One region of the Serratia sp. ID 25-353 genome, then DNA from elsewhere that is predicted to be linked to it. Evidence: predicted binding sites of a transcription regulator. Region 1 holds the regulator's gene; each other region holds the start of a gene.
What was found. Region 1 encodes PhoB, which activates phosphate uptake and scavenging genes when phosphate is short. Its sites were predicted from a motif close to CTGTCATAAAACTGNCNNAT; they were not measured.
Positions count from the first base shown of each region.

Region 2: the regulator PhoB is predicted to act here: its motif matches at 4,932-4,951, upstream of glpT (glycerol-3-phosphate transporter).
Region 3: the regulator PhoB is predicted to act here: its motif matches at 5,001-5,020, upstream of pstS (phosphate ABC transporter substrate-binding protein PstS).
Region 4: the regulator PhoB is predicted to act here: its motif matches at 5,282-5,301, upstream of phoA (alkaline phosphatase).

Region 1 covers NZ_CM139236.1:3,223,415-3,231,154, forward strand. Annotated here, with positions in the region: gene ACYF6X_RS15590 (PstS family phosphate ABC transporter substrate-binding protein) at 1-625, opposite strand, end outside; gene phoR (phosphate regulon sensor histidine kinase PhoR) at 640-1,956, opposite strand; gene phoB (phosphate response regulator transcription factor PhoB) at 1,981-2,670, opposite strand; gene sbcD (exonuclease subunit SbcD) at 2,886-4,118, shown strand; gene sbcC (exonuclease subunit SbcC) at 4,115-7,366, shown strand; gene licT (BglG family transcription antiterminator LicT) at 7,598-7,740, shown strand, end outside.
Region 2 covers NZ_CM139236.1:199,428-207,167, reverse strand. Annotated here, with positions in the region: gene ACYF6X_RS00890 (DcrB family lipoprotein) at 38-601, shown strand; gene glpC (anaerobic glycerol-3-phosphate dehydrogenase subunit GlpC) at 637-1,836, opposite strand; gene glpB (glycerol-3-phosphate dehydrogenase subunit GlpB) at 1,833-3,101, opposite strand; gene glpA (anaerobic glycerol-3-phosphate dehydrogenase subunit A) at 3,091-4,740, opposite strand; gene glpT (glycerol-3-phosphate transporter) at 5,105-6,457, shown strand; gene glpQ (glycerophosphodiester phosphodiesterase) at 6,541-7,620, shown strand.
Region 3 covers NZ_CM139236.1:5,078,633-5,086,372, reverse strand. Annotated here, with positions in the region: gene ACYF6X_RS24315 (ABC transporter substrate-binding protein) at 1-205, opposite strand, end outside; gene phoU (phosphate signaling complex protein PhoU) at 374-1,108, opposite strand; gene pstB (phosphate ABC transporter ATP-binding protein PstB) at 1,120-1,890, opposite strand; gene pstA (phosphate ABC transporter permease PstA) at 1,945-2,835, opposite strand; gene pstC (phosphate ABC transporter permease PstC) at 2,837-3,793, opposite strand; gene pstS (phosphate ABC transporter substrate-binding protein PstS) at 3,885-4,925, opposite strand; gene glmS (glutamine--fructose-6-phosphate transaminase (isomerizing)) at 5,262-7,091, opposite strand; gene glmU (bifunctional UDP-N-acetylglucosamine diphosphorylase/glucosamine-1-phosphate N-acetyltransferase GlmU) at 7,243-7,740, opposite strand, start outside.
Region 4 covers NZ_CM139236.1:2,679,261-2,687,000, reverse strand. Annotated here, with positions in the region: gene ACYF6X_RS12925 (fimbrial protein) at 1-1,001, shown strand, start outside; gene ACYF6X_RS12920 (helix-turn-helix domain-containing protein) at 1,075-1,533, opposite strand; gene mqo (malate dehydrogenase (quinone)) at 1,740-3,320, opposite strand; gene phoA (alkaline phosphatase) at 3,782-5,209, opposite strand; gene ACYF6X_RS12905 (glutathione S-transferase N-terminal domain-containing protein) at 5,340-6,047, opposite strand; gene ACYF6X_RS12900 (ArsR/SmtB family transcription factor) at 6,122-6,805, opposite strand; gene ACYF6X_RS12895 (antibiotic biosynthesis monooxygenase family protein) at 6,973-7,320, shown strand; gene ACYF6X_RS12890 (isochorismatase family protein) at 7,352-7,740, opposite strand, start outside.

The DNA of each region.
Region 1 (7,740 bases):
CGGCCACCGCCTGCACCACCGAGGCCGAACCGGGCAGCTCATTGACGCGCGGCATAAAATCGCCGCCGCACAGCGCGCGCAGTTTGAAATACCCGTAGGTGCCGGAAGCCGAATTGCGGCCGAAGCGCTGCAGCGAGCGCGTCGCCCAGTCGCCGCTGAGCCCCAGCTCGCCCCAACGCGTCAGCGGTTTGCTTTCTCCGCAGCGCCGGGTGGCGGAGAAAATGCGATCGAGCTGCTGCAGATTGAGGCCGCGCAGCGGATTGTCCTGATGCACCAACACCACCAGCGCATCCACCGCGACCGGCACCGCCAGCGGCGCATAGCCGTAACGGTGTTCGAACGCCGAGACCTCGGCCGCCTTCATCGGCCGGCTCATCGGGCCCAACTGCGCGGCGCCCGCCGCCAAGGCGGTCGGCGCGGTCGACGAGCCGGCGGCCTGGATCTGCAGGTTAACGTTGGGGTAATGCCGGCTGAAATCCTGCGCCCACAGCGCCATCAGATTCGCCAGGGTGTCGGAACCGACGCTGGACAGGTTGCCCGCCAGCATGCCGTCGGGCTGCGCCAGCGCGCCGCGTCCGGCCAGCAGCGCCAGGCAAAGCAACAGCCCTCGGGTTATTCGGGTCATACCGGTGTCTCGCGTTAATTTTTCACCGCATTCTCTGATAAAGCGGCGGGAACAATCAACCGGTTGGGTAAGGTAAAGATAAAGCGGGTGCCGATCCCCGGCTCGCTGAGGATCTCCAGCCGCGCGTCGTGATGGCTGAGCGCGTGTTTGACGATCGCCAGCCCCAACCCGCTGCCGCCGGTTTGGCGCGAACGGGCCTTATCGACGCGGTAAAAACGCTCGGTCAGGCGCGGCAGGTGTTCGGCGGCGATGCCCGGCCCGTTGTCGCTGACCTGGAACTGCGCACCATGCGCCGTCTGCTGCCAACTCACTTCGATGTGGGTGCCCTTCGGCGTGTGATTGACCGCGTTGTACACCAGGTTAGACACCGCGCTGCGCAACTGATCTTCATTGCCGAACACGTTGAGCTGTTCGTTCACCCGGAAGCTGATCTCGTGATTGCCACCGCTCAACGATTGCGCCTCGCGCTGCAACACTCGCAGCATCAGCGGGATATCCACCCGCTCGTTCATGTCGACATTGGGCGCCGCCTCGATGCGCGACAGCGTCAGCAGCTGCTTGACCAGCCCGTCCATCCGACGGGTCTGTTCTTGCATGGTGCCGAGCGCCTTGCTGCGCAGCGAGCCGTCCTGCTCTTCGTCGCCCATCATCTCCAGGTAGCCCTGCAGCACCGTCAGCGGCGTGCGCAGTTCATGGCTGACGTTGGCGAAGAAGTTGCGCCGCGCGCCTTCCAGCTGGCGCATCTGGGTGACGTCGCGCGCCACCATCAGCAGCTGCCCTTCGGAATAAGGCATCACGCGGAATTCGACGTAGTGTTCGTTGTTCAGCTGCAGCGTCAGCGGGCGCGAGAACTCCTGCTGTTGCAGGTAGTGGCTGAATTCCGGATAACGCAGCAGGTTGAGGATGTGCTGGCCGTTGTCTTCCGGCCAGCGAAAGCCGAGCAGATGCTGCGCCAGCCCATTACACCAGAAGATGTTGCCTTCGACGGTGGTCATCACCACCGCATCAGGCAGCGATTCGGCCCCGCTGCGAAAGCGCTTGATCAGCAGCGCCAGCTCGCGCCGGCGGCGGCGATTGCGCTGCTGCATCTGATACAGGCCATAGAACAGCGGCTCCCAGCTCCAGCGGCCGGGTGGCGGCGTCATGCTGCGGTCAATCCACAGCCAATGGGAGAGTTTGAGCTGGTTGTAGAAATTCCACACCAGCGCAGCCAGCGCGGAGGCCAGCAGGAACCAGGGCAGATAACCGAAAATCAGCCCCAGCAGTAAGGCGGGCAGGCAAAAAAGAGCCAGCTCCAGAGCCAGCCTCTTCCACGACAGACGTTCTAACACGGCATATTCTCCAGCGCAGCGCGATCAGTAGCGCGTTGAGAACCGGTAGCCGGTGCCCCGAACGGTTTGAACCATTTTATCATGCCCACTGGTTTCTAACGCCTTGCGGAGCCGACGGATATGCACGTCAACGGTACGGTCTTCCACATAAACGTTAGTGCCCCAGACGTGATTAAGCAACTGCTCACGGCTATAAACCCGCTCCGGGTGGGTCATAAAGAAGTGCAGCAGCTTGAACTCGGTCGGCCCCATGTCCAGCGCCTGATCGTTAGCCATCACGCGGTGGGAGGACGGATCCAGACTCAGCCCTTGCATTTCAATCACTTCTTCCACCGCCATCGGTGAAATGCGGCGCATGACCGCCTTGATGCGCGCCACCAGCTCCTTGGGCGAGAACGGCTTAGTGATGTAATCATCCGCCCCCACTTCCAGGCCGCGCACGCGGTCTTCCTCTTCGCCGCGCGCGGTCAGCATCATGACCGGAATATCGCGGGTCAGCGCTTCGCGCTTCATATGTTTGATAAACTGAATGCCGGAACCGCCGGGCAACATCCAGTCGAGCAACACCAAATCAGGGAACGGCTCAGACAGGCGCGTCACGGCGCTGTCATAATCCTCGGCTTCCAACGGTTGGTAACCATTCTGTTCCAACACAAAGCACACCATCTCACGGATCGGCGCTTCGTCTTCCACCACCAGTATGCGTCTTGCCATCGTCAATCCTGCCAATGTGTTAGCGACTTTGCGGGCGCCATTATGCGTCAGTTTTGTGACACTTTTATGAAAAAAAGCGGCTGTTATAGGCAGTAAGCATAGCGATTATTTCCCGGCGCAAAGAAAAATCATTCCGTGGTCATCGCCATTGCGCCGGGACAGCCGCCGCCGCGGCCTTTATAATCATCGCCATTACCTTTGCATCCGGGAGTGTCATGCGCCTGATCCACACCTCTGACTGGCATCTTGGCCAGTACTTTTTCACCAAAAGCCGTGCCGCCGAACATCAGGCTTTTCTGAACTGGCTGATCGAACAGATCGAGCAGCAGCAGGTGGATGCGCTGATCGTCGCCGGGGATCTGTTCGATACCGGCTCGCCGCCCAGCTACGCCCGCGAGCTGTACAACCGCTTCGTGGTGGAACTGCAGCGCACCGGCTGCCAACTGGTGGTGTTGGGCGGCAACCACGACTCGGTAGCGACGCTGAACGAATCGCGGGAACTGCTCTCTTGCCTGAACACCACGGTGATCGCGAGTGCGCAGGGCTCCCTTGAGCAGCAGATCGTGGTGCTGAATCGGCGCGACGGCCAGCCGGGCGCGGTGCTGTGCGCCATTCCTTTTCTGCGGCCGCGCGATCTGCTCACCAGCCGCGCCGGCGAATCCGGCGCGCAGAAACAGCAGGCGCTGCAGGAAGCCATCGCCGAACATTACCAAGCGCTGTATCAGGCGGCCTGCGAACGCCGCGATCGGCTGGGCCTGCCGCTGCCGATCGTCGCCACCGGCCACCTGACCACCGTCGGCGTCACCACCTCCGACTCGGTGCGCGACATCTATATCGGCACCCTGGACGCCTTCCCGGCGCAGGCCTTCCCCCCTGCCGATTACATCGCGCTGGGCCACATTCACCGCGCGCAGAACGTCGCCAAGTCGGAACATATTCGCTATAGCGGCTCACCGATTCCGCTCAGCTTCGATGAACTGGGCAAAGCCAAAAGCGTCTTCCTGGTCGATTTCGCCGACGGCGCCCTGCAGCAGGTAGAGGCGTTAACGATCCCGCAGTTCCAGCCCATGCAACTGATCAAAGGCGATCTGGCCGAGATCGAACGGCAGCTGCAGCAATTTGCCGACTATGCCGGCGAGCTGCCGGTTTGGCTGGATATCGAAGTGGCGACGCAGGACTACCTCAGCGATATCCAGCGCCGCATCCAGCTGATGGCGGATGAGCTGCCGGTGGAAGTGGTGCTGCTGCGGCGCAGCAAAGAGCAACGCCGCCAGGCGATCGCGCAGCAGGACAAGGAAACGCTGAACGAGCTGAGCGTCAACGAGGTGTTCGAACGGCGCCTGGCGCAAGAGGCCGACATGCCCGAAGCGCGCCAACGGCGGATGCATCAACTGTTCCGCCAGGTAGTCGATGCGGTGCAGCACAATCTTGAGGAGCCCCACCCATGAAGATCCTCAGCCTGCGGTTAAAAAACCTCAACTCGCTGCAGGGCGAGTGGAAAATTGACTTCACCGCCGAGCCGTTCGCCAGCAACGGCCTGTTCGCCATTACCGGCCCGACCGGCGCGGGCAAAACCACCCTGCTGGACGCCATCTGCCTGGCGCTGTACCACCAGACGCCGCGTCTCAACGTCACGCCGAGCCAGAATGAACTGATGACCCGCCACACCGCCGAATCGCTGGCGGAGGTCGAATTTGAGGTTAAGGGCATCGGCTATCGCGCCTTCTGGAGCCAGCGCCGCGCCAAAAACGCGCCGGACGGCAATCTGCAGGCGCCGAAGGTCGAACTGGCGCGCCGCGAGGACGGTAAGATCCTGGCGGATAAGGTGCGCGATAAGCTGGAGATCACCGCCGCCATCACCGGGCTGGACTTCGGCCGCTTCACCAAATCGATGATGCTTTCTCAGGGGCAGTTCGCCGCGTTCCTCAACGCCGACGCCAACGATCGCGCCGAGCTGTTGGAAGAACTGACCGGCACCGAAATCTACGGGCGGCTGTCCGAACAGGTGTTCGAATCCCACAAGCAGGCCAAAACTGACCTGGATGCGTTGCACCAGCGCGCCAGCGGCATCGAGCTGCTGAACGATGAACAGCGCTACTCCCTGACTGAACGGCTAGCGGCGCTGAGCGCGCAGGAAAGCGCTCTCGGCAAGCAAACCCAGCAACAGCAACAGGCGCTGAGCTGGCTGCAGCAATGGCAGCGCCTCCAGCAACAGCAAAACGAGGGGCAACGGCGGCTGGAAACCGCCCAGCGCGAGCAGGCCGAGGCCGCCCCGCAGCTGCAGCGGCTGGCGCTCAGCGAACCGGCCGAGAAATTGCGGCCGCTGCGCAGCGAACGCGATCGCTGCCGCGCCGAGCTGCAGACGATACAACAGCAGGCTGCCCAGCTGACGCAGCAACAGGAGCAGCACTCGGCGCAGCTGGCGCCGCTGCAGCAGGCGGTGGAAAAGGCCCGTCTGGCGCAGCAAGCCCATGCCGAGCATATGCGTCAGCAGCAACAGCTGATCGATGACCAGGTCGCTCCGCTCGACCATCAGATCGCCCAACTGCAGTCGACGCAGGCCGAGCGGCGACAGGCCGGCGATGCCGCCGCGCAGCAGTGCGCCCAGCAGCAGACCGCACTGGAGCAGCTCACCGCCCAGCGCAGCCAGCTGACGGCGCAGGCCGCACAGCATCAACAGCAGTTGAACGCACTGACCGAAGCGCTGGCCGCTCAACAGCAACAACGGCAGGCGTTGGAGGCGCAAACGCCGCTGGCCCCGCTGCGCCAGCGCCTGAGCGCTCTGGCGGATCTGCGCCCGACGCGCCAGCAGTTATTTACGCTCGCTTCCCTTAACCGTCAGACCCGCGAGCGTCTGGCCCGGCAACAGGCGGAGCACGCCGAACGGCAAACGCAGCTCGCCGGGCTGCAACACCAGCTGGAGAACGCGCGTCAGCAATTCAAACAGCACAAGGCACAGCTGCAGGAAGTGGAGCGGATCCACGAGCTGGAAAAACGCATCGTCAGCCTGGAAGCGGAGCGCGCCCTGTTGCAGAGCGGCGCCCCCTGCCCGCTGTGCGGCTCCACCAGCCACCCGGCGGTGGAGCAATATCAGGCGGTGCAGCCTTCGGCGACGGAACAACGCTTGGTTGAGATGCGCACCCTCGCCGAGAAACTGCAAACCCAGGGCACCGAGCTGCGCACCCGCTGTGAAGGCCTGCAAGAGCAGCAGCAACGCCAGCAGCAGGCTATCGCGCAGGATGAGCAGCAGCTGGCTGCCCAACAGCAGCAGTGGCAGCAGCTCAGCGCGCCGCTGGCATTCGACTTTACCCTGGCGGAGGGCGAGCAACTCAGCGCCTGGCTGAGCGGCTGCGACGACGAAGAGCGACACGGGCAGCACGCGCTGCAGCAGCACGAACAGGCGGCGCAGGCGGTGCAGCAGGCAAAAGACGCGCTCGCCGCCCTGCAAACGCAGCAGCAGCAGGCGCAGCAACAGCTGGCGCTGCTCGAAGAGCGCTTTACGCTGCTGCAAAAGACCCATGCCGACAGCCTGCAACAGCAGCAAGACCTGCAACAACGCTGGCAAGAAGGCGAGAAAACTCTTGCAGAACGGCGCGCGCAGCGGCTGGCGCTGTTCGGCGAACAGCGGATCGCCGAGGTGCGCGAACAGCTGCGCGCCAAACAAACCGCCTGTGAACAGGCCAGCTTGCAGGCCGCCGAGCAATGGCAAAAGGCGCAGGAACTGCGCGAGCGCCTGGCCGGCCAGCAGGCAGGGTTACAACAGCAGCACGCCCAAATGCAGGAACGGCTACAGCAGGCGCAGCAGCAATGGCAGCAGGCGCTGGCCGACAGCGAATTTACCGATGAAACCGCCTTCGCCGCCGCGCTGCTGGACGATGCCCTGCGCCGCGAATTGCAGCAGCGCAAAGAGCAGCTGCAACAGCGGCAGGTAGAGGCTGCGGCCCTGCTGGCTCAGGCGACGCAAACGCTGGAGCAGCATCGGCAGAACCGCCCGGAAGGGGTGGATGAGGCCAACGCGGATCTCGACGCGCTCACCCAATCGCTGGCCGATCTGGCACAGCAGTTGAAGGCGCTGCAGCTGAGCCAGGGCGAACTGCGCAACCAGTTGGAAAGCGACGCCGCCCGCCGTCTCAATCAACAGGCGCTGTTCGAGCAAATCGCCCGCAGCCAGCAAGACTACGACGACTGGAGCTACCTCAACCAGCTGATCGGCTCGAAAGAAGGCGACAAGTTCCGCCGCTTCGCTCAGGGGCTGACGCTCGATCATCTGGTTTATCTGGCCAACCTTCAGCTCGGCCGGCTGCACGGGCGCTACCTGCTGCAGCGCAAAACCAGCGACGCGCTGGAGCTGCAGGTGGTGGACACCTGGCAGGCCGACGCGCTGCGCGATACCCGCACCCTGTCCGGCGGCGAGAGCTTCCTGGTCAGCCTGGCGCTGGCGCTGGCGTTGTCCGATCTGGTCAGCCACAAAACCAGCATCGATTCGCTGTTCCTCGACGAAGGCTTCGGCACGCTGGACGCAGAAACCCTCGATACCGCACTGGACGCGCTGGACAGCCTGAATGCCTCCGGTAAAACCATTGGCGTGATCAGCCACGTCGAGGCGATGAAAGAGCGTATTCCGGTGCAGATCAAAGTGAAAAAGGTCAACGGGCTCGGCGTCAGCCGGCTGGAGGCGCACTTCAGGCTGGAATGATCCCGCGGCGCGCGGCGCAGAAGTGTGACCGCGGCGGCACTCCGCGGTGAAAAGCGTTGAGCCGCGGCGAGCACGGGTTATTATGCAGGCATAACAGGATTGTTACTGTATCCCCTCCGCCGCTCAGGCCGCAGGACAGAAACATAAAATACAGGCAAAACCTGACGCCCGGGATCGCTTCCGGGCGTCAGGTTTTTTCGTTTTCAGGATGCTGAAACACCGGGAAAGACCATGAAAATCGCTAAAATACTCAATAATAACGTGGTGATTACGCTGGACGACCGTCAGGAAGAGACGGTGGTCATGGGAAAAGGAATCGGCTTTAAAAAGAAGCCCGGCGACACGCTGGACGAAAGCCTGATCGAAAAGGTGTT
Region 2 (7,740 bases), 2.1 Mb from region 1:
ACAGTGAATCCCTACCGGAAAGGAAGAAGGAAGCCCGATGCGTAAAGTAGCGAAATTGATGGGTATCAGCCTGCTGGCGCTTGGCCTCGCGGCCTGCGACGGCAACACCAAAGACACCAAGGCAGCGCCAGACGGCGCAGCGGCCAGCGCGCCGGCTGGGCAGCAGGTCAGCCTGCTGGACGGTAAACTGGCGTTCACCCTGCCGGTTGGCATGGCGGATCAGAGCGGCAAGCTGGGCAACCAGGCCAACAACATGCATGTTTACGCAGACAGCACCGGCCAGCGCGCGGTGATCGTCATCCTGGGCGACAAGACCGCCGACAGCCTGGAGACCCTGGCCAAGCGCCTGGAGAATACCCAGCGCGCGCGTGACGCCAACCTGCAGGTGATCACCAACAAAGCGCTCGACGTCAACGGCGTGCCGCTGCGTCAGTTGGACAGCATCATCACCAGCGGCGGTGAAAAAGCTTATTCCTCCGTCCTGATCGGTTCGCTGAACAACAACATGCTGACCATTCAGGTGACGCTGCCGGCGGACAATCAGCAGCAGGCGCAGACCGAAGCCGAAGGCATCATCTCCACCCTGAAGCTGAAGCAGTAATCCCACAGAGGGCCGGCTTGCCGGCCCTTTCGTTTTTACGTCAGCGCCTGCGCCAGCAAGGTGATCGGATGTTCGCAGCGCTTGCTGGTGGACATTTCTATCTGCCATTTGCAGGTTTCGCAGTCGGTCACCACCAGATCCACCCCGCTCTCTTCGATCTGCCGGAACAGCGGCGCGCCGATACCTTGCGAAGTGGCGTAGTTCTCCGATTTAAACCCGTAGGTGCCGGCGATGCCGCAGCACTGCGAATCCAGCACCACCAGCTCCAGCCCCGGTATCTGCCGCAGCAGCTCCAGGGTGTAGGCGGTCCAGCCCATTTTCTCCATATGGCAAGGCGTGTGATAAGCCACCCGCAGCGGCGTGTGCTGCAGCGGCAGGCTGCGTCCCTGATTGATCAGGCGATAGAGATAGCGTGTCGCCAACTCCACCCGATCGCGCACCGGGGTAGTGTCCACGTCCAGCAGATGCGGGTATTCGTCGCGCAGGGTGAAGGTGCAGCTCGATGAGGTCGCCACCACCGGAATGCCGCGTTCCAGCACCGCTTCATGCAGCGATTCGGCGTTGACCCTGGCCTGCTTTTTGGCCTGCTCGATAAACCCGTTGGCGATCAGCGGCACGCCGCAGCATTTCTCGCGTTTCAGCAGCTGCACGCCGATATCCAGCGCGTTGAACACCCGGATCAAATCCTTGCCCAGCTGCGGATGGTTATAGTTGACGAAGCAGCCGTGGAAAAACGCCACCTGCTCGGCATAACGCTGCTGAGCCTGCACCTGTTGCCGGTACCAGCGGCGGAAGGTGCCGAACGAGTATTTCGGCAGTTCGCGACGGTGATCGATCTTCAGCGCCTTGTCCAACAGCTTGCGCACCGGTTTCAGCCCGGTAGCGGCGTTGACGATCGGCGCGAACGGCGTCGACAGCGAGCCCATGATGTCGGTGTGGCTGAGGATGGCATCGCGCAGCGTCGGCTTGTTCTGGGCGAAGTCGGCGCGGGCGCGTTGAATGATATCGCCGATTTTGACGTCGGACGGGCAGGCCACTTCACAACGTTTGCAGTTGGTGCAGTATTTCAGCGCTTCGTCGTACAACGCCGGATCTTTCAGCCGCAGCCGCTCGCCGTCCGGCCCCGCCTGTTTCGGCCCCGGATAGAGCGGGTTCACTTTGGCGACCGGGCAGTAGGTGGTGCAGACGGTGCATTTGATGCAGCTTTCAAAGCTGTGGTCCTGATGCAGGCTCATGCGTTTTCCTCCGCGGCGATCTGCTGCGCGACGTGCAGCGCACCGATCAATGACACGCCGGCGCCGCAGCCTTGCTGCAGCGGATCGTAGCCGCCGGCGACCGCGCCGATGGCATACAGATTGTCGAACGGCATTCCCTGTTTCATCGCCCGCAGCCTGCCGTCGGTGCGCACGCCAAACTGCAGATAAGGCTGCGGTGCAAACAGCTCGCGCCGGCTCCAGTCGGCGCGATCCGCGCGGCTGTGTACGTCCAGCTTGAAGATTGGCTCGCGCACCCCGTCGAAATTCGCCACCAGCCCGTTGCTGAAGAAGCTGCCGCTGGCCAGCACCACCTGCTGCGCCCGCAGCGGAATATCGCCGTGGTTGCGGGTATACAGGCCGGTGACGCGGCCGGCTTCACACTCGGCGCGCAGCACGCTGTCGCCAGGCATGAAAACGCCGCCCAGCTGTTGGAAACGCCGCCGCAGCGCCTGATGCAAGCGCATGCCGGGCACCGAAGGCGGCAGCGTCGGCAGCAGCCGGATCGGCTTGCCGACCGCATCCTGCAACACCGCCAGCGACGCATCGTCCTCCAGGCCCAGACAGGCAGGCAGGAAGAGCGCCTCGGCTTCCCCCGCCAGCCGCCGCAGCTCTTCGGCCATCGGCGGCAGGCTTTCCATCAAATCCAGTACCCGGGCGATGTTTACCGCGCGGAACTCGCTGGGGTTATTGCGCAATCGGTCCAGCGCCGGCATGTGCAGATAGGCCACCTCCGTCTCTACGCCGAGCTCGCGGCTCAGGGAGTCGGCGGCCATCTGCGGCTGGAAGTCGAGGAATCCTTCGATGCCGATCACCGCGATGCGCCGCCACGGCAGTTGGCCGGTCAGCGGCAGCGTCGGGATCGCCTGCGGGCTGAGCCAGGTGGCACGGCGTGTGCCGAGCGGCGTAATACGCAGATGGTTATTGGCTCCCTCGCCCTGCAGGTTCAGCCCGCAGCGCTCCAGCAGCCGCTGCGCGGCGGCGGACAGCGCCGCCACCCGGCCGGGCCCGATCAGGGCATACGGATGCTGCGGCGCCTGCTGCGCCAGCTGCGGTAACGCCGCCAGCGGCATCTCGACCGGCGTGCCGTCCGGCAATCTCGCCAGCAGATCGAGCGAGCCGGAGGAGAAGTAGAGCGCGCTCTGGCCAGAACTGACCACCGCGCAGCGCTTGCCCTGTTCGGCTACGGCAATGGCGCAGCTCAGGCCCGCCAGGCCGCCGCCAATCACCACTACGTCAAATCGCATCATCCGCCTCCTGCTCTTTGTCGACCTGGGCCTCAAGCCCGCATAACCCCTGGTAAACCCAGCTGGTAAATTCGCTCTCGCGCAGCGCGTCGCCCCAGGCGATCGGCCGTACGCCTTTCCACCGTTCGTTGAGGAACTGCGACAGCTGCGCGATGGATTGCTGCGGCGTGCTGACGTTAAAGCGCGTCAGCAGCCCAGCGGCGCGGCAGGCGCAGAGTTCGCCCTGGCAGGTGCCCATGCCGACGCGGGTGCGGCGGCGCAGATCCACCAGGTTATTGACGGTCAGCGAGTTGACCGCATAGCGCACTTCCCCGGCGGTCACCGCCTCGCATTCGCACACCAGGCTGGTGTCGAGCCGATCGGCCGCCGGCACCTGGCTGGCGCGATCGCCGTGGCGGTAAATTGCTGAGCCGCGAATACTGGCGGGCAGTGAAACCACGCTGCGCACCGTTTCCTCCGCCGACTGTCGGGATCCGGGCAACGCGTCTTGCGCGGTGGTGCACGGGCGGTTTACGCCGAGCTTGTCGCACACCTTGTCGGTGGCCCACTCTGCCATCAGGCGGTAGGTCATCAGCTTGCCGCCGGTGATGGTGATAAACCCTTCCAGCCCGTCGCGAGCGGCGTGATCGAGCAGCACGATGCCGCGGCTGACGTTGCGCCCGCTGGGATCGTCGTCGCTGGCCACCAGCGGCCGTACCCCGGCGTAGGCGCGCAGAATGCGGGTCTGCGCCAGGATGGGCGCCAACAGCGCCCCCTCGCGGATCAGAATGTCCACCTCCTGCGGGGTCACCAGCATGTTGTCAATTTGGTCGTAGTCGATATGGGTCGAGGTGGTGCCGATCAACGAGATGGTGTCGCCCGGCACCAGGATGTCGGCGTCTGCCGGTTTGCGGCAGCGGTTGATCACCATGTTGTTGATGCGGTGGCCGAGGATCAGCAGCGCCCCTTTGGCCGGGAACATGCGGATGCGCAAGTCGGCGTATTCGGCGATCTGCTGGCCCCAGATGCCGGCGGCGTTGACCACCACCGGCGCATGCAGCTCATAACGCCGCTGATTCTGATGGTCGTAAACGCGCACGCCCGTCACCCGATCGCCGCTGCGCAACAATCCCACCACCTGGTGGTAGGTCAGGATCTGCGCGCCGTGTTCGCGCGCGTCCAACATGTTGGCGGCGGTCAGCCGGAAAGGATCGACGGTGCCGTCCGGCACGCGCACCGCGCCGATCAGCGCCGGGTTAGCCGCCGGCTCCAGCCGCAGCGCCAGCTGCGGGTCGATCGCCTCGGCGTCGATGTCGGCCTGGCGACAGGCGGCGATAAACTGTTGCTGATAGTCCAGCGAGTCCTGCGGCAGGGTGATGAACAGCCCATTGGTGCGCTCGATACAGTGATGAGCGATACGTTTCAGGATGCGGTTTTCTTCGATGCACTCGCGCGCCGACTCGCCGTCGGTCACCGCATAGCGCGCACCGCTGTGCAATAAACCGTGGTTGCGGCCGGTGGCGCCGGTGGCGATGTCGTGGCGCTCCAGCAAAATGCAACGCAAGCCGCGCCGCGCACAGTCGCGGGCAATGCCTGCGCCGGTGGCGCCGCCGCCGATGATGATCACATCCGTTTCGCCGCCGTCAAAATAGCTGCTCATGTCGCTCCCTCAGGATCGGTAGTTATGAGCCTATTGAGCCACGGTTATTAGGGTCTTTGTTTGATAAGGAACAATAACGAACATAAAACGAAATAAAAATGACCACAAAAAACCATCAATGTGATCATAATCACGATTTTTGGACGTTTTTCTATTTCATAACGTTAACGAATCGCTCAAAATCCGCCGTGGTTTCATGAAAGTGTAACAATTGCGCCATTCGTCACAGCGACACCAGGCGTATTTGTCGACAATGGCGCTCGTTATGGAACACAAAAACACCACATTCGATATCCGCTCAATCATCAAATGAACGTAAAAGGTCATATTGATGTGATAACAGATAAAGCCATCGGAGGCGCTCATGTTGAGTATTTTTAAGCCGGCCGCACACACCGCCCGTGTGCCGAGCGATAAGGTAGATCCGCTCTACCGTAAGCTGCGCTGGCAAATTTTCCTGGGGATCTTCTTCGGTTACGCCGCCTACTACCTGGTGCGTAAGAACTTCACCCTGGCCATGCCTTACCTGATCGAACAAGGCTTCAGCCGCGGCGACCTCGGCTTCGCGCTGTCAGGCATCTCCATCGCCTACGGCTTCTCCAAATTCATCATGGGCTCGGTCTCCGACCGTTCCAACCCGCGGGTGTTCCTGCCCGCCGGCCTGATCCTGGCGGCGGCGGTGATGTTGTTCATGGGCTTCGTGCCGTGGGCCACCTCCAGCATCGCGGTGATGTTCGTTCTGCTGTTCCTGTGCGGCTGGTTCCAGGGCATGGGGTGGCCGCCGTGCGGCCGCACCATGGTGCACTGGTGGTCGCAGAAAGAACGCGGCGGCATCGTTTCCATCTGGAACTGCGCCCACAACGTGGGTGGCGGCCTGCCGCCGCTGCTGTTCCTGCTGGGTATGGCCTGGTTCAACGACTGGCACGCGGCGCTGTACATGCCGGCCTTCGGCGCCATCCTGGTGGCCCTGATCGCCTTCGCCCTGATGCGCGACACCCCGCAATCCTGTGGCCTGCCGCCGATTGAAGAGTACAAAAACGACTATCCGGACGACTACAGCGAAAAAGACGAAGAAGAGCTGACCGCCAAGCAGATCTTCATGCAGTACATTCTGCCGAACAAGCTGCTGTGGTACATCGCGGTCGCCAACGTGTTCGTCTATCTGCTGCGTTACGGCATTCTGGACTGGTCGCCGACCTACCTGAAAGAAGTGAAACACTTCGCGCTGGACAAATCTTCCTGGGCCTACTTCCTGTATGAATACGCCGGTATCCCGGGCACCCTGCTGTGCGGCTGGATGTCGGACAAAGTGTTCAAAGGCAACCGCGGCGCCACCGGCGTGTTCTTCATGACGCTGGTGACCATCGCCACCGTGGTGTTCTGGATGAACCCGGCCGGTAACCCAACCGTGGACATGATCTGTATGCTGGTCATCGGCTTCCTGATCTACGGTCCGGTGATGCTGATCGGCCTGCACGCGCTGGAGCTGGCACCGAAGAAAGCCGCCGGCACCGCCGCGGGCTTCACCGGCCTGTTCGGCTACCTGGGCGGCTCGGTTGCGGCCAGCGCCATCGTCGGTTACACCGTGGACTTCTTCGGTTGGGACGGCGGCTTCATGGTGATGATCGGCGGCGGCGTGCTGGCGGTTATCCTGCTGCTGCTGACCATGCTGAACGAAAAGAAACACCACGCGGAAATCGCCGCCAAGCGCGGTTAAGCGTCACACGACTTTTGCATGATTTAAAGGCCGCCCTGCGGCCTTTTTACTACCCTGCCCCCAACAACACGGAGAAAAACGGAATGCGGACTCAAGTCAAAGCCCTGCTGACAGGGATCATTCTCGCCACCTCGATGGTCAGCGCCGCACAGGCGGCGGACAAAGTGGTGATCGCCCACCGTGGCGCCAGCGGCTACCTGCCGGAACACACCCTGCCGGCGAAAGCGATGGCCTACGCCCAGGGCGCCGATTACCTCGAACAAGATCTGGTGATGACCAAGGACAACGAGCTGGTGGTGTTGCACGATCATTACCTCGATCGCGTCACCGACGTCGCCGAACGCTTCCCGGACCGCGCGCGCAAAGACGGCCGCTACTACGCCATCGACTTTACGCTGGCGGAGATCAAATCGCTGAAGTTCACCGAAGGCTTTGAAATCGAAAACGGCAAGAAGGTACAGGGTTATCCTGGCCGCTTCCCGATGGGCAAATCCGACTTCCGCGTACACACCTTCCAGGAAGAGATCGAGTTCGTGCAGGGTCTGAACCATTCGACCGGCAAGAACATCGGCATCTACCCGGAAATCAAGGCGCCTTGGTTCCACAAACAGGAAGGCAAAGACATCTCCAGCAAAGTGCTGGCGGTGCTCAAGCAGTACGGCTATACCGGCAAAAACGACAACGTCTACCTGCAGTGCTTCGACGCCAACGAGCTCAAACGTATCAAGAACGAGCTGGAGCCGAAGCTGGGTATGGACCTGAAGCTGGTGCAGCTGATCGCCTATAACGACTGGCAGGAAACCTACGAGCAGAAAGCCGACGGCAAGTGGGTAGAATACGACTACGACTGGATGTTCAAACCGGGCGCGATGAAGAAAATCGCTCAGTATGCCGACGGTATCGGACCGGACTACCACATGCTGGTGGTAGCGGATAAATCCAAGCCGGGCCATATCGTGCTGACCGACATGGTGAAAGAAGCGCACGCCAGCAAGCTGGCGGTGCATCCGTTCACCATCCGCGCCGATGCGCTGCCGAAATACGTGACCGACGTGAACCAGCTGTATGACGTGATCTACAACCAGGCCGGCGTCGACGGCGTGTTCACCGACTTCCCTGACAAGGGCGTGCAGTTCTTGCAGAAGCAGGGCCAGCACAAGTAATAACAAGGGCGCCGCAAGGCGCCCTTGGATTGCTGACAAAGGAGGAAAAAACGTGGTTTTTCCTCCTTTGTGGATATCAGTCGAAAATCAATAAATTAATTTTCCTTGTTCTTTTAGATA
Region 3 (7,740 bases), 1.9 Mb from region 1:
CGATCGCGTCGGCGACATCCACATCGTAGCCCACCAGCTTCTTGCTCTGCGGATCGATGTAGCCGAACGGCGGGTTGCTGTCGAACACCGCGATGCGCACCACGCCGGCTTGCTTGATATCGTCAAGTTTGTCCGCGTGCGCGGCGCCGGCGGCGAGGCCGGTCAGACTGGCTAACAACGTTAAGGCCAAAGCGCGATGTTTCATAGAAAGCTCCTAAGTGGTTGATGTCCTGCTGGCGGATAAGCTAGCAAGCGCCACATAGGTCAGGAAATAATATAAAAAGCTATATTTATAACCTTTTTATCTTTACGCGCTTAAGATGGAATAAAGGCGCGGGAAACCGCGCCTTTGAAGGATATTACCCGGAAAGAGTTAGTCGGCTTTTTCGTCTTTAGCGCCCGGAGAGAGCAGCTTTTCCAGGGCGTCGCCACCCAAATGACGGAAGTCCTGCCCTTTGACAAAATAGAAGATAAATTCGCAGATGTTCTGGCAGCGGTCGCCGATGCGCTCGATAGAACGGGCGCAGAACAACGCGGTCAGCACGCTCGGGATGGTGCGTGAGTCTTCCATCATGTAGGTCATCAGCTGACGCACGATGCCTTCGTATTCCTGGTCGACCTTTTTATCTTCGCGGTAAATACGGATCGCCTCGTCCAGATCCATGCGCGCAAACGCGTCCAGCACGTCGTGCAGCATCTGCACAGTGTGGCGCCCCAGCGATTCCAGGCTGACCAGCAGCGGCTGGTGCTGGTGCGAGAACTTCTCCAGCGCGGTGCGGCAGATTTTGTCCGCCACGTCGCCGATACGCTCCAACTCGGAAATGGTTTTGATGATCGCCATGACCAGGCGCAGATCGCTGGCGGTCGGCTGACGCTTGGCGATGATGCGCACGCAGGCTTCGTCGATCGCCACTTCCATCATGTTGACCTTGGCGTCGCCTTCGATCACGCGCTTGGCCAACTCGCCATCCTGATTATGCATCGCGGTGATGGCGTCGGTCAGCTGTTGCTCCACCAGCCCGCCCATAGTCAGCACCTGGGTGCGGATATGCTCGAGCTCTGCGTTGAACTGGCCGGAAATGTGTTTGTTTAAATTCAGGTTATCCATGATGCTTCCTATCAACCATAACGGCCAGTGATGTAGTCTTCAGTCTGCTTTTTCTGCGGCGCAGTGAACAGGTTATCAGTATCACTGAACTCGATCAGCTCGCCCAGATACATAAATGCGGTAGAGTCGGAGCAGCGCGCCGCCTGCTGCATGTTGTGCGTTACGATCACCACGGTGTAATCGGCCTTCAGCTCGCTGATCAACTCTTCAATCTTGCCGGTGGAGATCGGATCCAGCGCCGAGCAAGGTTCATCCAGCAACAGCACTTCCGGACGAATGGCGATGCCGCGGGCGATGCACAGACGCTGCTGCTGGCCGCCGGAGAGGCTGTAGCCGCTCTGGTGCAGCTTGTCCTTGGTTTCGTTCCACAGCGCCGCCTTGGTCAGCGCCCACTGCACGCGTTCGTCCATATCGGCGCGCGACAGCTTTTCAAACAGGCGAACGCCGAAAGCGATGTTGTCGTAAATCGACATCGGGAACGGCGTCGGCTTCTGGAACACCATGCCTACCTTGGCGCGCAGCAGCGCGATATCCGAGTTGTCGGTCAGGATGTTCTGGCCGTCCAGCAGGATGCCGCCTTCCGCGCGCTGTTCCGGGTACAGCTGGTACATCTTGTTGAAGGTGCGCAGCAGGGTGGATTTGCCGCAGCCGGACGGGCCGATAAACGCGGTGACCTTGTTCTTGGCGATATCCAGCGTGATGTTCTTCAGCGCATGGAATTTGCCATAGTAGAAGTTCAGATCGCGTACCTGAATTTTGCTGCTGGAAGCGTCAGTAACCATACTCATCAAGACTTCTCTCTTTTCATCAGCGCCGCCAAAACGGCGCTCAAAATTTTATGAATGCTTTTTCTTGGCGAAAACCACGCGCGCCAGGATATTCAGTAACAGTACGCACAGGGTGATCAACAGCACCCCGGCCCAGGCCAGCTGTTGCCATTCGGCGAACGGGCTCATGGCGAATTTGAAGATGGTCACCGGCAGGTTGGCGATCGGCTGCATCAGGTCGGTGCTCCAGAACTGGTTCGACAGCGAGGTGAACAGCAGCGGTGCGGTTTCCCCCGCGATGCGCGCAATCGCCAGCAGCACGCCGGTGATGATGCCGGACACCGACGCCTTCAGCGTGATGGCGGAAATCATGCGCCATTTCGGCGTGCCCAGGGCGTAGGCGGCCTCGCGCAGCGTATCCGGCACCAGCTTCAGCATGTTTTCGGTGGTGCGAATGACGATCGGCACCTGCAGCAGCGCCAGCGCCACGATACCGGCCCAACCGGAGAAGTGTTCCATCTTCGCCACCACGATGGTGTAAACGAACAGGCCCACCACGATCGACGGTGCGGACAGCAGGATATCGTTGATAAAGCGGATCACTTCCGCCAGCCAGGATTTACGGCCGTATTCCGCCAGGTAGATGCCGGCCATGATGCCCAGCGGTGTACCGAAGAGGGTCGCCCACAGGATCAACAGGCCGCTGCCGGCGATGGCGTTGGCCAAGCCGCCGCCCGCGGTATTCGGCGGCGGGGTCATTTCGGTGAACAGCGCCAGCGACATACCGTCGAAGCCTTTGGTGACGGTGGCGATCAGGATCCAGATCAACCAGAACAGCCCGAACGCCATGGTCGCCATCGACAGGAACAGCGCGAGGCGGTTTTTTTGCCGGCGCCAGGCCTGCATTTTGCGGCGGCTTTCCGCCAGAACGACTGCGTTTTGCATATCCATCGTCGCCATGTTAACGCCCCTCATTCTTGGCCAGACGCATGATCATCAGTTTCGACAGCGCCAGCACGATAAAGGTGATAACAAACAGAATCAGGCCCAGCTCCATCAACGCGGCGGTGTGCACGCCGGACTCGGCTTCGGCGAATTCGTTGGCCAGCGCCGAGGTGATGCTGTTGCCCGGCATGTACAGCGAAGCGCTGTCGAGCTGGTAGGTGTTGCCGATGATAAAGGTCACCGCCATGGTTTCCCCCAGCGCACGGCCCAGGCCCAACATCACGCCGCCGATGACGCCGTTTTTGGTGAACGGCAGCACGATGCGCCAGATGACTTCCCAGGTGGTGCAGCCGATGCCGTAGGCCGACTCTTTCATCATTACCGGGGTCTGTTCGAACACGTCGCGCATGACCGCAGCGATGTAAGGAATGATCATGATCGCCAGGATCACCCCGGCGGCCAGGATGCCGATGCCGAAGGCGGGGCCGGAGAACAGCTCGCCGACGATCGGAATGCCCGACAGCACTTCGCCCACCGGCGTCTGGAAGTATTCGGCGAACAGTGGAGCGAACACGAACAGGCCCCACATGCCGTAGACGATGCTCGGGATGGCCGCCAGCAGTTCAATGGCGATGCCCAGCGGCCGCTTCAACCAGTTCGGCGCCAGTTCGGTCAGGAACAGCGCGATGCCGAAACTCACCGGCACGGCGATGATCAGCGCGATAAGCGAGGTGACCACGGTGCCGTAGATCGGCACCAGCGCGCCGAACTGCTCCGCCGGCGCATCCCACTCTTTGGTCCACAGGAAGGCGAAGCCGAATTTCTGCATGCTTGGCCAGGAGGCGAAGATCAGCGAAACGATGATGCCGCCCAGCAACAATAGGGTAATCAGCGCAGCCAGTCTCACCAGCGCGCTGAAAATGATGTCACCGTTTTTGCCCGGTGCTTTGATGGTCGGCTTGTACTCAGCCATAGATTACTCTCTGTTTGAACCCTGGCAGCCCCAACCGGGATCGGAGCCTGAATAACTGTGTGGGGCGCGGCGAACCCGCGCCCCTGCGTTGTTAGTACAGCGCTTTACCTGAACTGTCTTTTACGTTGGTTTTCCAGGCCGCGCGCACCTGCTCAACCACTTCTGTCGGCAGGGTGGCGTAATCCAGCTCGTTCGCCTGCTTGGCGCCGGTTTTGTAAGCCCAGTCGAAGAACTTCAGCACTTCGGCGCCCTGAGCAGGGTTTTTCTGCTCTTTGTGCACCAGGATGAAGGTGGTGGAGGTGATTGGCCACACGTTGTCGCCTTTCTGGTCAGTCAGATCCTGAGCGAAGGTCTTGCTCCAATCCACGCCTTTGGCCGCGTTGCTGAAGCTCTCTTCGGTCGGGCTGACCGGTTTGCCGTCGGCGGAAACCAGCTTGGTGTAAGCCAGGTTGTTCTGCTTGGCGTAAGCGTATTCTACGTAGCCGATAGAGCCTGGCAGACGCTGAACGAAGGCGGCGATGCCGTCGTTGCCTTTGCCGCCCAGACCGGTCGGCCAGTTAACGGTAGAACCGGCGCCAATCTTCTCTTTCCACTGCGCGTTGGCCTTGGACAGGTAGCTGGTGAACACGAACGAGGTGCCGGAACCGTCGGCGCGGCGCACCACGGCGATGTTCTGGTCAGGCAGTTTCACGCCTGGGTTCAGCTTGGTGATAGCCGGGTCGTTCCATTTTTTGACGTTGCCCAGGTAGATATCGCCCAGGGTTTTACCGTCCAGAGTCAGTTCGCCGGATTTGATGCCCGGGATATTCACGGCCAGCACCACGCCGCCGATCACGGTCGGGAACTGGAACAGGCCGTCGGCCGCCAGCTTGTCGTCAGACAGCGGGGCATCGGAGGCGCCAAAGTCAACGGTGTTGGCCACGATTTGCTTCACGCCGCCAGAGGAGCCGATGCCCTGATAGTTAACTTTGTTGCCGGTTTCTTTCTGATAAGAATCTGCCCACTTGGCGTAAACCGGAGCGGGGAATGTCGCACCTGCACCGGTCAGGCTGGCAGCAGCGAACGCGGACACGGCGGTCAGGGAGAAGGTCGCTGCCACAATACTGGCGACGGTGGTACGCATCAGTTTCATAATCCCTCCTAATGGGATACTTAAAATCGACTTCGAGTCGTTTTAATCAGAGTAAGTATTGCTGCAGGAGGGAAAATAGGACAGTTTGGTGACAGAAAAATGTACGCAATATGACAGTTATATTACAGTGTATTTGAGGAGTAATGATTTATATAAAAATCAATTCGTTAAATCAAAAACAGCGCAATTGCCAAGCAATAAAAAAACCGTTTTGGCGCGGCCTATCCGCTTGAATATGACAACGTTTATCCCTGAATAGGCGCCGCAGTCATCTTTCGCGTTGCTCATGAAAAAAGCCGGCGCTAAGGCCGGCTTTTGCAGTTTACCTGCGGCAGATTACTCTACGGTGACAGACTTCGCCAGGTTGCGCGGCTGGTCAACGTCGGTGCCTTTGATCAGCGCCACGTGGTAAGACAGCAGCTGCAACGGCACGGTGTAGAAGATCGGCGCCACGATTTCCTCGACGTGTGGCAGAGGAATGATGGTCATGCCTTCGCTGCTGACGAAACCGGCGTCCTGATCGGCGAACACGTACAGCTGGCCGCCGCGCGCGCGCACTTCTTCAATGTTGGACTTCAGCTTTTCCAGCAGTTCATTGTTCGGCGCCACCACGATCACCGGCATATCGGCGTCGATCAGCGCCAGCGGGCCGTGTTTCAGCTCGCCCGCCGCATAAGCTTCGGCGTGAATATAGGAGATCTCTTTCAGCTTCAGCGCCCCTTCCATGGCGATCGGATACTGATCGCCGCGGCCGAGGAACAGCGCATGGTGCTTGTCGGAGAACCCTTCCGCCAGCGCTTCGATCTCTTTATCCATCGACAGCATCTGCTCGATGCGCGCCGGCAGCGCCTGCAGGCCGTGCACGATCTCCTGCTCCACGCTTTCCGCCATGCCTTTCAGACGGCCCAGACGTGCCACCAGCATCAACAGCACGGTGAGCTGCGTGGTGAAGGCTTTGGTCGAAGCTACGCCGATTTCCGTGCCGGCCTTGGTCATCAACGCCAGATCGGATTCGCGCACCAGCGAAGAACCCGCCACGTTACAAACGGCCAGCGAACCGAGATAACCCAGCTCTTTGGACAGGCGCAGCGCCGCTAATGTGTCGGCGGTTTCGCCGGATTGCGACAAGGTGATGATCAGGCTGCCTGGACGCACCGCCGATTTGCGGTAACGGAATTCGGACGCGATCTCGACATCGCATGGCACGCCGGCCAACGCTTCAAACCAGTAGCGCGCCACCATACCTGAGTGGTAAGAAGTGCCACAGGCGATAATCTGCACGTGCTGCACCTTGGCCAACAGCTCATCGGCACGCGGGCCCAGCTCGCTCAGGTTGATTTGGCCATGGCTGAAACGCCCTTCCAGGGTGTTTTTCAGCGCCAGCGGCTGTTCGTAGATCTCTTTTTGCATGTAGTGACGGTAAGCGCCCTTGTCGCCGGCGTCATACTGCACCTGGGATTCGATCTCAGGGCGCTCGATGGCGTTGCCCTGCTTGTCGAAGATGTTGACGGTGCGGCGAGTCACTTCCACCACGTCGCCTTCTTCCAGGAAGATGAAGCGGCGGGTGACCGGCAGCAGCGCCAGCTGATCGGAAGCGATGAAGTTTTCCCCGACGCCGCGGCCGATAACCAACGGGCTGCCGGAGCGCGCAGCGACCAATACGCTCGGATCGCGGCTGTCCATCACCACGGTGCCGTAGGCGCCGCGCAGCTGTGGGATCACGCGCTGAACCACTTCCAGCAGCGTACCGCCTTGCAGTTGTTCCCAGTGCACCAGGTGCGCAATCACTTCGGTGTCGGTTTCGGAGCTGAAGCGATAACCGCGTTCGATCAGCAGTTCGCGCAGCGGTTCGTGGTTTTCGATGATGCCGTTATGCACTACGGTAATGTAGTCGGAAACATGCGGGTGCGCGTTCGCCTCGGTCGGTTCACCGTGCGTTGCCCAACGGGTGTGAGCGATGCCGGTACCGCCGTGCAGATCGGTCTGCTCCGCCGCTTCGGCCAGTTTTTGTACCTTGCCTACGCGGCGCAGGCGGCTGACGTTGCCTTTCTCGTCGACCACTGCCAGACCGGCGGAGTCATAACCGCGGTACTCGAGACGACGTAAACCTTCCAACAGGATTTCTGCGATATCACGTTGCGCTACTGCGCCTACAATTCCACACATCAGTTATATTCCTAATGAACGCCCTTCATGGGCGCTTTCGATGCCTTGACCTGATTTTTGCCGGTTTTTACCGTGCGTCCCCCGAGCCTGTAGATGGTGGGGTTATTATGTTTTGTATTGGGCTCGTGAACGGAGCCCAACGCAAAACACACTATGACTTCTTCTTCACCGGACGTTGCCAGCCCTGAATGTGCACCTGCTTGACGCGGCTCAGCACCAATTCGTTCTCGGCGATATCGCGCGTCACCGTGGTGCCGGCGGCGATGGTGGAGCCTTTGCCGACTGACACCGGCGCCACCAGCTGAGTATCGGAACCGACGAATACGCCGTCGCCGATCAGCGTCTTGTGCTTGTTGGCGCCATCGTAGTTGCAGGTGATGGTGCCGGCGCCGATATTCACGTCATCGCCGATTTCGGCATCGCCCAGGTAGCTGAGGTGGCCGGCCTTGGAGCCTTTGCCCAGACGTGCTTTTTTCATTTCTACGAAGTTGCCGACGTGGGCCCCTGCCGCCAGCTCCGCGCCTGGGCGCAGGCGGGCGAACGGCCCCACGGTGCAGTCGGCCTCCAGCACGCTGTCTTCCAGCACGCTGTAAGGGCTGATCTCGCAGTCATCGCCAATCACGCAGTTTTTCAGCACGCAGCCGGCGCC
Region 4 (7,740 bases), 540 kb from region 1:
CTGGGCTGCTGGTCACGCTGGGCGCGTTTTCGCAGAGCAGCTATGCGCTGTCTTGTAAGCAGAACGGCAGCATTCGCCAGGATATCGTGCTGGATAAAGCCATCAAGGTGTCGACCGCCAATACCGCGCCGGGCGCGTTGCTGTGGCGTTCGCAGACCTTTACTTCGACTTTCCAATGTACAGATGACTGGAACAACCCGAAAGGGGAGAATGCCTACCTGTACTGGGATCCGCAGTCCCGGATGAGCCAGATCCATAACTCGATCGAAGTGGGCGTTACTTATCAGGGGGTTGACGTCAAACCGACGAAAGGCGCACGTCAGGACGTGGGGCCCGGCACGGAATGCCGCCGTTCGGGTAGCCGCTGCCTGTCTCCGGCCAGACCGCTGACGGTAACCGTGTCTTACGCTATCTATATTAAAGCAACCGGCAAAGCGCCTCCGGCCGGCGGCAAGATCAACGACAACAACTCCTACTCGGTGTTTCAGGTTGATGGCGTCGGCGGCTTGAACGGCACGCCGAACAGTAACTTTAACGCCTACATTTCCGGGTTGGGCAACATTCAGTTTATTTCCTGCAACCCGAAAATCACCGTCGTGGCCAACAACGGTTCGACGGTGAATTTTGGCACTATCCCGCGTCAAAATGCGGTGGTGGGTAAAATCGAGAAACAGGTGCCGTTCTCGGTTGCCGCCAATATGTCCGATCCGACGACCGGGCAGGACTGCCAGGGGGAAACGTTGCAGGCCAGCTTCAGCAGCACTTATCCGCTGCAGGATAACAGCGTGATCCTGCCGACCAGCGACAGCGGCTTCGGTATTTTGATCTCGCAGGCGGCCACGCCGAATACGCCGATCATGATGAACAGCCCGGTCGATCTGGGTCTGGTCAACGGCACCATCGTTGAAAAGAACTTCATGGCCAGCCTGAAATGGTTGAGCACCAACCCGAAAGTGGGGCCATTCAGCGCATCGGCGAATATTGACGTCACCTTCAAATAATCCGGTGTCGCTTCAATAAAAAAGGGTTCAGTTCGCGAGAACTGAACCCTTTTTACGTGTTATGCCGCGTTTATCAACGCAGCCCCATCCAGGTGGTGCAAACGCCTTCCGGCGGTTTGCCGGCGTACCAGCGGGGCAGCGTGGGGGCATCGTGGCGTGGCTCGGCCTCCAGCTCTACCGGCTGCGCCGGCCATTCCGCGACGTCCCAGCGAGTGGTGCGGCGATAGACCGCCGGGGTTTTGCCGAACTGTTTCTTGAAGGCGCGTGAGAACGAAGGCTGAGAATCGAAATGGTATTGCAGGGCGATATCCAGGATCGGGCGCGGGGTGGAGCGCAGCGCCTGCGCCGCCTGCGACAGGCGCCGCTCGCGGATATAGCTGCCGAGCGCGTGGCCAGTGGTGCTGCGGAACATGCGCTGCAGGTGCCATTTGGAGTAGCCCGACTTGGCGGCGACGTTATCCAGCAGCAGCGGCTGGTCCAGATGAGTTTCAATCCAGTCTAGTAAATCGTGAATGATATTGACGCGATCCATGGTTTTAGTTCTCCCGCAAAAACGACATTCAGGTCACAGTGACTTAGCTTAATTATCCAAGAATATGCTTTGATAATAGGCGTGAGTGCGCCGTTACGCAAGGGTAAACCGGGGGTAAAAAGGTGACCAAAAATGCTCTTTGAATCGCAGGGGGATAAAAGAAAGGCCGCATAAAGCGGCCTTTCCAGCAGGAAACGAGTGGAAAATCAGTTGGTTTCCGGTTTCACTTCAATGTAGTTCAGACCCAGGACGCTGCTGGTGTAGCCGCGGATCTTGTTGGTCATCTCGATATCGCCGTTCAGCTTGTGGCCGTAGGACGGGATGATCTCTTCCAGCTTGCTCTGCCATTCCGGCGTCGCCACTTTGTCTTTGAACACGGTTTCCATCAGGTGCAGCATGATTGGCGCAGCGGTGGAAGCGCCCGGTGACGCGCCCAGCAGAGCGGCGATGCTGCCGTCTTCAGAGCTGACGACTTCGGTACCGAACTGCAGCACGCCGCCTTTATCCGCGTCTTTCTTGATGATCTGCACGCGCTGGCCTGCGGTCCACAGCTTCCAGTCTTCCTGCTTGGCGTCCGGGAAGTACTCTTTCAGCGCGGCGAAGCGATCGTCGTCGTTCATCATCAGCTGGCCGACCAGGTATTTCACCAGATCGAAGTTATCCAGACCAACGTGGGTCATCGGCATCAGGTTCGAGGTGCTCAGCGAGTGCAGCAGATCGAACAGTGAACCGTTCTTCAGGAACTTGCTGGAGAAGGTGGCGAACGGCCCGAACAGCAGCACGCGCTTGCCGTCCAGCATACGGGTATCCAGGTGCGGCACGGACATCGGCGGCGAACCTACGCTGGCCAGGCCATACACTTTGGCCAGGTGCTGGTTGGCGATCGCCGGGTTGGTGGTGACCAGGAACTGGCCGCCGACCGGGAAGCCGCCGTAGCCGTCGGCTTCTGGGATGCCGGATTTCTGCAGCAGGGTCAGGGACGCGCCGCCGGCGCCGATGAACACGAACTTGGCGTTAACGGTGGTTTCTTTACCGTCGCGGTTCAGATCGGCAACGGTCACGCTCCAGGTCTGGTCGGCGTTGCGCTTGATGTCGCGTACTTCGTGGCTCAGGTTCAGCTTGAACTTGTCGCTGGTGCTCAGCGCGTCAACCAGCTGGTGGGTGATCACGCCGAAGTTAACGTCGGTACCCAGCGGCATGCGGGTCGCGGCGATTTTCTGCGCCGGATCGCGGCCGTTCATCACCAGCGGCGCCCACTGTTTGATTTGCGCAGGATCTTCGGAGTATTCCATGCCGCGGAACAGGGTGCTGTGCTGCAGCGCCGCGTAGCGTTTACGCAGGAAGTTGACGTTGTCGTCACCCCACACGAAGCTCATGTGTGGCACGCTGTTAATGAAGGATTTCGGATCTTTCAGGACAGCGTTCTTCACCTGATAAGACCAGAACTGGCGGGAGATTTCGAAAGACTCGTTGACCTTCACCGCCTTGCTGATGTCGATGGTGCCATCGGCTTTTTCCGGCGTGTAGTTCATTTCGCTGAAGGCGGAGTGGCCGGTACCGGCGTTGTTCCAGCCGTTGGAGCTCTCTTCCGCCACGCCGTTCATGCGCTCGTACATGTCGATGGTCCAGGTCGGCTCCAGCTCATGCAGATAGGTACCCAAGGTCGCGCTCATGATGCCGCCGCCGATCAACACCACGTCGACGGTTTTATTCTTCTCTTCAGCCGCTGCCTGCTGCGTAACGCTAAACAGGCTGAGACTGAAAATCAGGACGAGTAATTTTCTCATTGAATTAAATCTCTTGTGTGTAAATTCTACTCATTGCAGGTGAAAGAATTTAGCGGGAGTTACCCTGGAAAATAGTGAAGCCGACCGCCCGGCGTGAGCCGATAGGCAGCGATAATGCCTTTTTGTTAATAGGGTTTTTAACGAAAAGTGAACTATTGCAGGCCGTCCGGATGCAAATTGATCGGTTCACGTTACTGGCGGGGTATTATTGTTTGCGAGAATGTTAAAAACTACTTTTGTAACTAAAAAAAATGAATATAAGCAAAAATAGGTCGGTTGCTGTCGCAGGAATAAACAGAGAGGGGGGAAGGGCCGTATAACCGCGTTATTTTCAGGGGCTAATTGCCGCGCAATTAAACGTTATTTCGTTATCACACAATAATTGCGGTTAAATTGCAAATATACATCGGTAACCAATAATAAATGGCCGCCGCTACGGGCGGCCAGGATTCACAAGGTGGTTACTTGATGCCCATCGCATCGCGCATGGTGAAGAACAGATCGGTCTGATCGGTCAACCCCACCACGTTGGCGGCGTGCGGGCCATAGGCCGCGACGCGCAGCTGGGTGCCGGTGTGCCCCTGCGACTCTTCTTCCGAGTTGCCGTAGCTGAGGGTCATCGGCGCGCCGTCTTTGGTGGTCAGTGTCTGGGTCAGGCCTGGCGCTTTGGCGTCGGCAGCGACGATCTGGCTGGCGTGCGCGTGGTCGGCGGTGACGATCACCAGCGTGTTGCCGTCGGCGCGGGCGAAGGCCAGCGCTTTTTGCACCGCTTCGTCCAGATCGACGGTTTCACCAATCTGCCCGCACGGGTTGGCGGCGTGATCCTGCTTATCGATCGACGCGCCCTCTACCTGCAGGAAGAAGCCGTTCGGGTTGTCTTTCAGCAGCGCGATCGCTTTTTCGGTCATCGCCGCCAGCGTTGGCGTGGCCGCGGTGCGCGCCGGGTTGTCTTCGCAGGTTACCGCCGGCTTGTCGAGGTTGCCGTGATAGCTGGCTTTCGGCCCCAGCCAGCGCACCGGCATGTTGCCGTCGGCGAACAGGCCCAGCAGCGGCTTTTGCTGATTGGCCAGGGTAACGGCCTGCAGCTCATCCGCGTTGCTCACCCACTGATAACCCTGCGCTGCTGCCTGATCCTTCAGCGATTTTCCTTGCCATTCGCCGCTTTTCGCCAGTTGGTTGAAGGACTTCGCGCCGCCGCCCAGCGTGACGTCGGCGCGAGTTTTCAGCAGTTGCTCGGTGATGGAGCCGCGGCCGCCGTTTTCCAGCGCGTTAGCGGCGCATTTCTCGCTGGTTTCCTGCGGGCCGTAGCATTTGCGCGAGGTGACGTGCGACACCAGCGCCGCCGGCGTGGCGTCCTGCAGTTCGGCGGTGGAGACGTTGCCGGTGGCCTTGCCGGCCGCCTTGGCGATCTCCAGCAGCGTTGGCTGGTCTTTGCCGTTTACGTCGACGCCGAGCGCGCCGTTATAGGTTTTCACCCCGGTGGCCCAGGCGGTGGCGGAGGCGGCGGAGTCGGTCACGTAATCCGGCTTGTGGGTTTTCTTGTCCAGCGAGTAGTGGGTGTATTGCCCGGTCAGCGGCAGGGCGTCGATGCCCTTGAAGTAACCGCCTGCGCCTTCGGCGTAGTTACGCGCGGCGGTGATCTCGGAATCCCCCATACCGTCGCCGATCAGCAGGATCACGTTTTTCACCGTTTTGTCCGACAGCGACGCCTTCAGTGCGGCGGTCTGATCGCCGGCCAGGCGACGGGCGCCGCCCGGCTCGGTGAGGGTGCCGCGCGCGGCGCGCTCGGTCAGGCCATCGGCATTGGCTGAGGTTTCCGTCGCGGTGGCGGAGGAACAGAGCAGGGCGGACAGCACGGCGCCGGCGATCAGGGATACAGCAGGTTGCATGGGGTAAGCTCCTTGTCGTAATACAACAATGTAAATAACATCAAATTGTTACGAAAGGAGAGTAGAGCAGAGGGATGACAATTTTATGACAGCGAAAGACGGGATGGCCCGGCGGCCACCCCGTTTGGCGTCAGGCCGCGCGCGCCGGGATAGCCAGCCCACGCTGTACCGCCGGCCGCGCCAGACCGCGCTCCAGCCACTGCGCGACGCGCGGGAAACTGTCGAACGCCACCAGCTCGCGCGCCTCATAAAAGCCGATCAGGTTACGCACCCAGCCCAGCAGCGAGATATCGGCGATGGTGTAGTCCGCGCCCATGATCCAATCGCGGCCCTCCAGGCGCGTTTCCAGCACGCCGAGCAGGCGTTTCGATTCGTTTGTGTAGCGCTCCAGCGGCCGTTTGTCTTCATACTCGCGCCCGGCGAATTTGTGGAAGAAACCGAGCTGGCCAAACATCGGGCCGACGGCGGCCATCTGGAAGAACACCCACTGAATGGTTTCGTAGCGCTGCGCCGGATCCTGCGGCAGGAAACGGCCGCTCTTTTCCGCCAGGTAGAGCAGAATGGCGCCGGATTCGAACAGCGGCAGCGGCCGGCCGCCGGGGCCATCGGGATCGATGATCGCCGGGATCTTGCCGTTCGGGTTCAGCGCCAGAAATTCCGGCGTCCAGGTTTCGTTGTTGCCGATGTCGATCAGGTGCGCTTCATAAGGCAGGCCGATCTCTTCCAGCATGATGGACACTTTGACACCGTTCGGCGTCGGCAGAGAGTAGAGCTGCAGCCGTTCCGGGTGCTGAGCCGGCCAGCGTTTGACGATCGGGAATTGGGTGGAATCGAGCATGGAAACTCCTCGGGTTGGCGGGGTCGCTTAAGCGTACCCCTTGAGTATTGCAGTAAAACTACCCCGCCGCCGGGTTACACCGTGAGCTCAAAATGTGCGGCCAGCGCTTTTTTACCGGCGGGGGTCAGCTGCAGCTCGCGGCTGTCGAGCCGGCGGACGATCCAGCCGCGTTGAATAAAAGCGGCCAACAGCGCGGCGCCCAGTGCGCCACCGAGGTGAGAGCGGCGTTCGCTCCAGTCCAGGCAGCCGCAGGCGAAGCGGCGGCGGGTGGGGGCGGGGGAGCAATCGACGCCCAGCCGCGCCAGCGCGGCCTGACCGGCGTCGCTTAACCGGTAGTCTTCCTCACCGGTCAGCCAGTTCAGCGCACGTAGCCGATCGTGCAGCTTCACCGCCACCTCGCCCGCCATGTGGTCGTAGCAGGTGCGGGCATATTGCAGCGTGGTGGGCGTGCTGCTTTTCACCGACGGGCGCGGTACGCCCGCCAGCGCCATCAGGCCTTCCAGCGCGTCGGCCACCGGCTGGCCGGCCAGCCTGAAATAGCGGTAGCGCCCCTGTTTGACGCAGGCGAGCAGCCGCTGCTCCAGCAGTTTCGCCAGATGCGCGCTGGCGGTGGACGGGGCGACCTCGACCGCCGCGCTGAGCTCGGTGGCGGTGTAGGCGCGCCCATCCATCAACAGGCACAGCATGCGCGCCCGGGTGCGGTCGGCGATGGCGGCGCTCAGCGCCGCTAAACGATCTTCTATGTCGATGTCATGCATACTTCGAGGTTAGGCGAAGTATGACTGCGCGTCCATTGCTAGCCTGTGGTTGTCGCACTCTGGGCCAGTGCGTCTGTGTTCGCTGGATATTGATGAGCGGGCGTTGGAATCGGTGCGGTGGCTACAATGTGCGCGTACCTGAATGTTACCGTTGAGAGGAAACGATAATGATCGCCGTGATTTTTGAACTGCAGGCCGCCGATGGGCAGCGTGATACCTATCTGGCGCTGGCGGCGGAGCTGAAGCCGCTGTTGGCGCAGATCGACGGATTCATTTCCATCGAGCGTTTTCAAAGCCTGGCCGATCCTGCGCGCCTGCTGTCGCTCTCCTTCTGGCGCGACGAGGCGGCGGTGCAGCAGTGGCGCAATCTCGAGCAGCACCGGGCGGCGCAGGCGCGCGGCCGTGGCGAGGTGCTGGCGCAGTACCGGCTGCGGGTGGCGGAGGTGGTGCGGGATTATGGGTTGGAGAGTCGCGATCAGGCGCCACAGGATAGCCGTTGTTATCACCACACCTGAAAAAAGCCCGCCGGCGGCGGGCTTCCGTCTGTTATTTCGCTTCGCTGCCCACTTTCATTGCTCCGGCGTAGCTGGCACCCATTCCCCAGGCGGCGCCGTGGTCGCGGGCGATCTGCAATACGCCCCCCGCCGTGGCCTTGCGGCTCCAGTCCTGCTGCCATTCCAGCATTAATGCCACCCAGTTGATAGGGGTGGCGCCCGCCTGTATCAGACGCTGCATGGCGTTGTTTTGGCTGTCTGGCGTAATGTCGCCGGTGACGTCCGACAGGATATAAACCTCATAACCCTCGCCCAGGGCAGACAGCGCCGGCAGCATCACGCAGCTGGCGGTCCATAGCCCGCCGATGATGATTTTCTTGCGGCCGGATTGTTTGATCAGATCCACCACGCGCCGATCCTGCCAGACGTTGATGGCGGTGC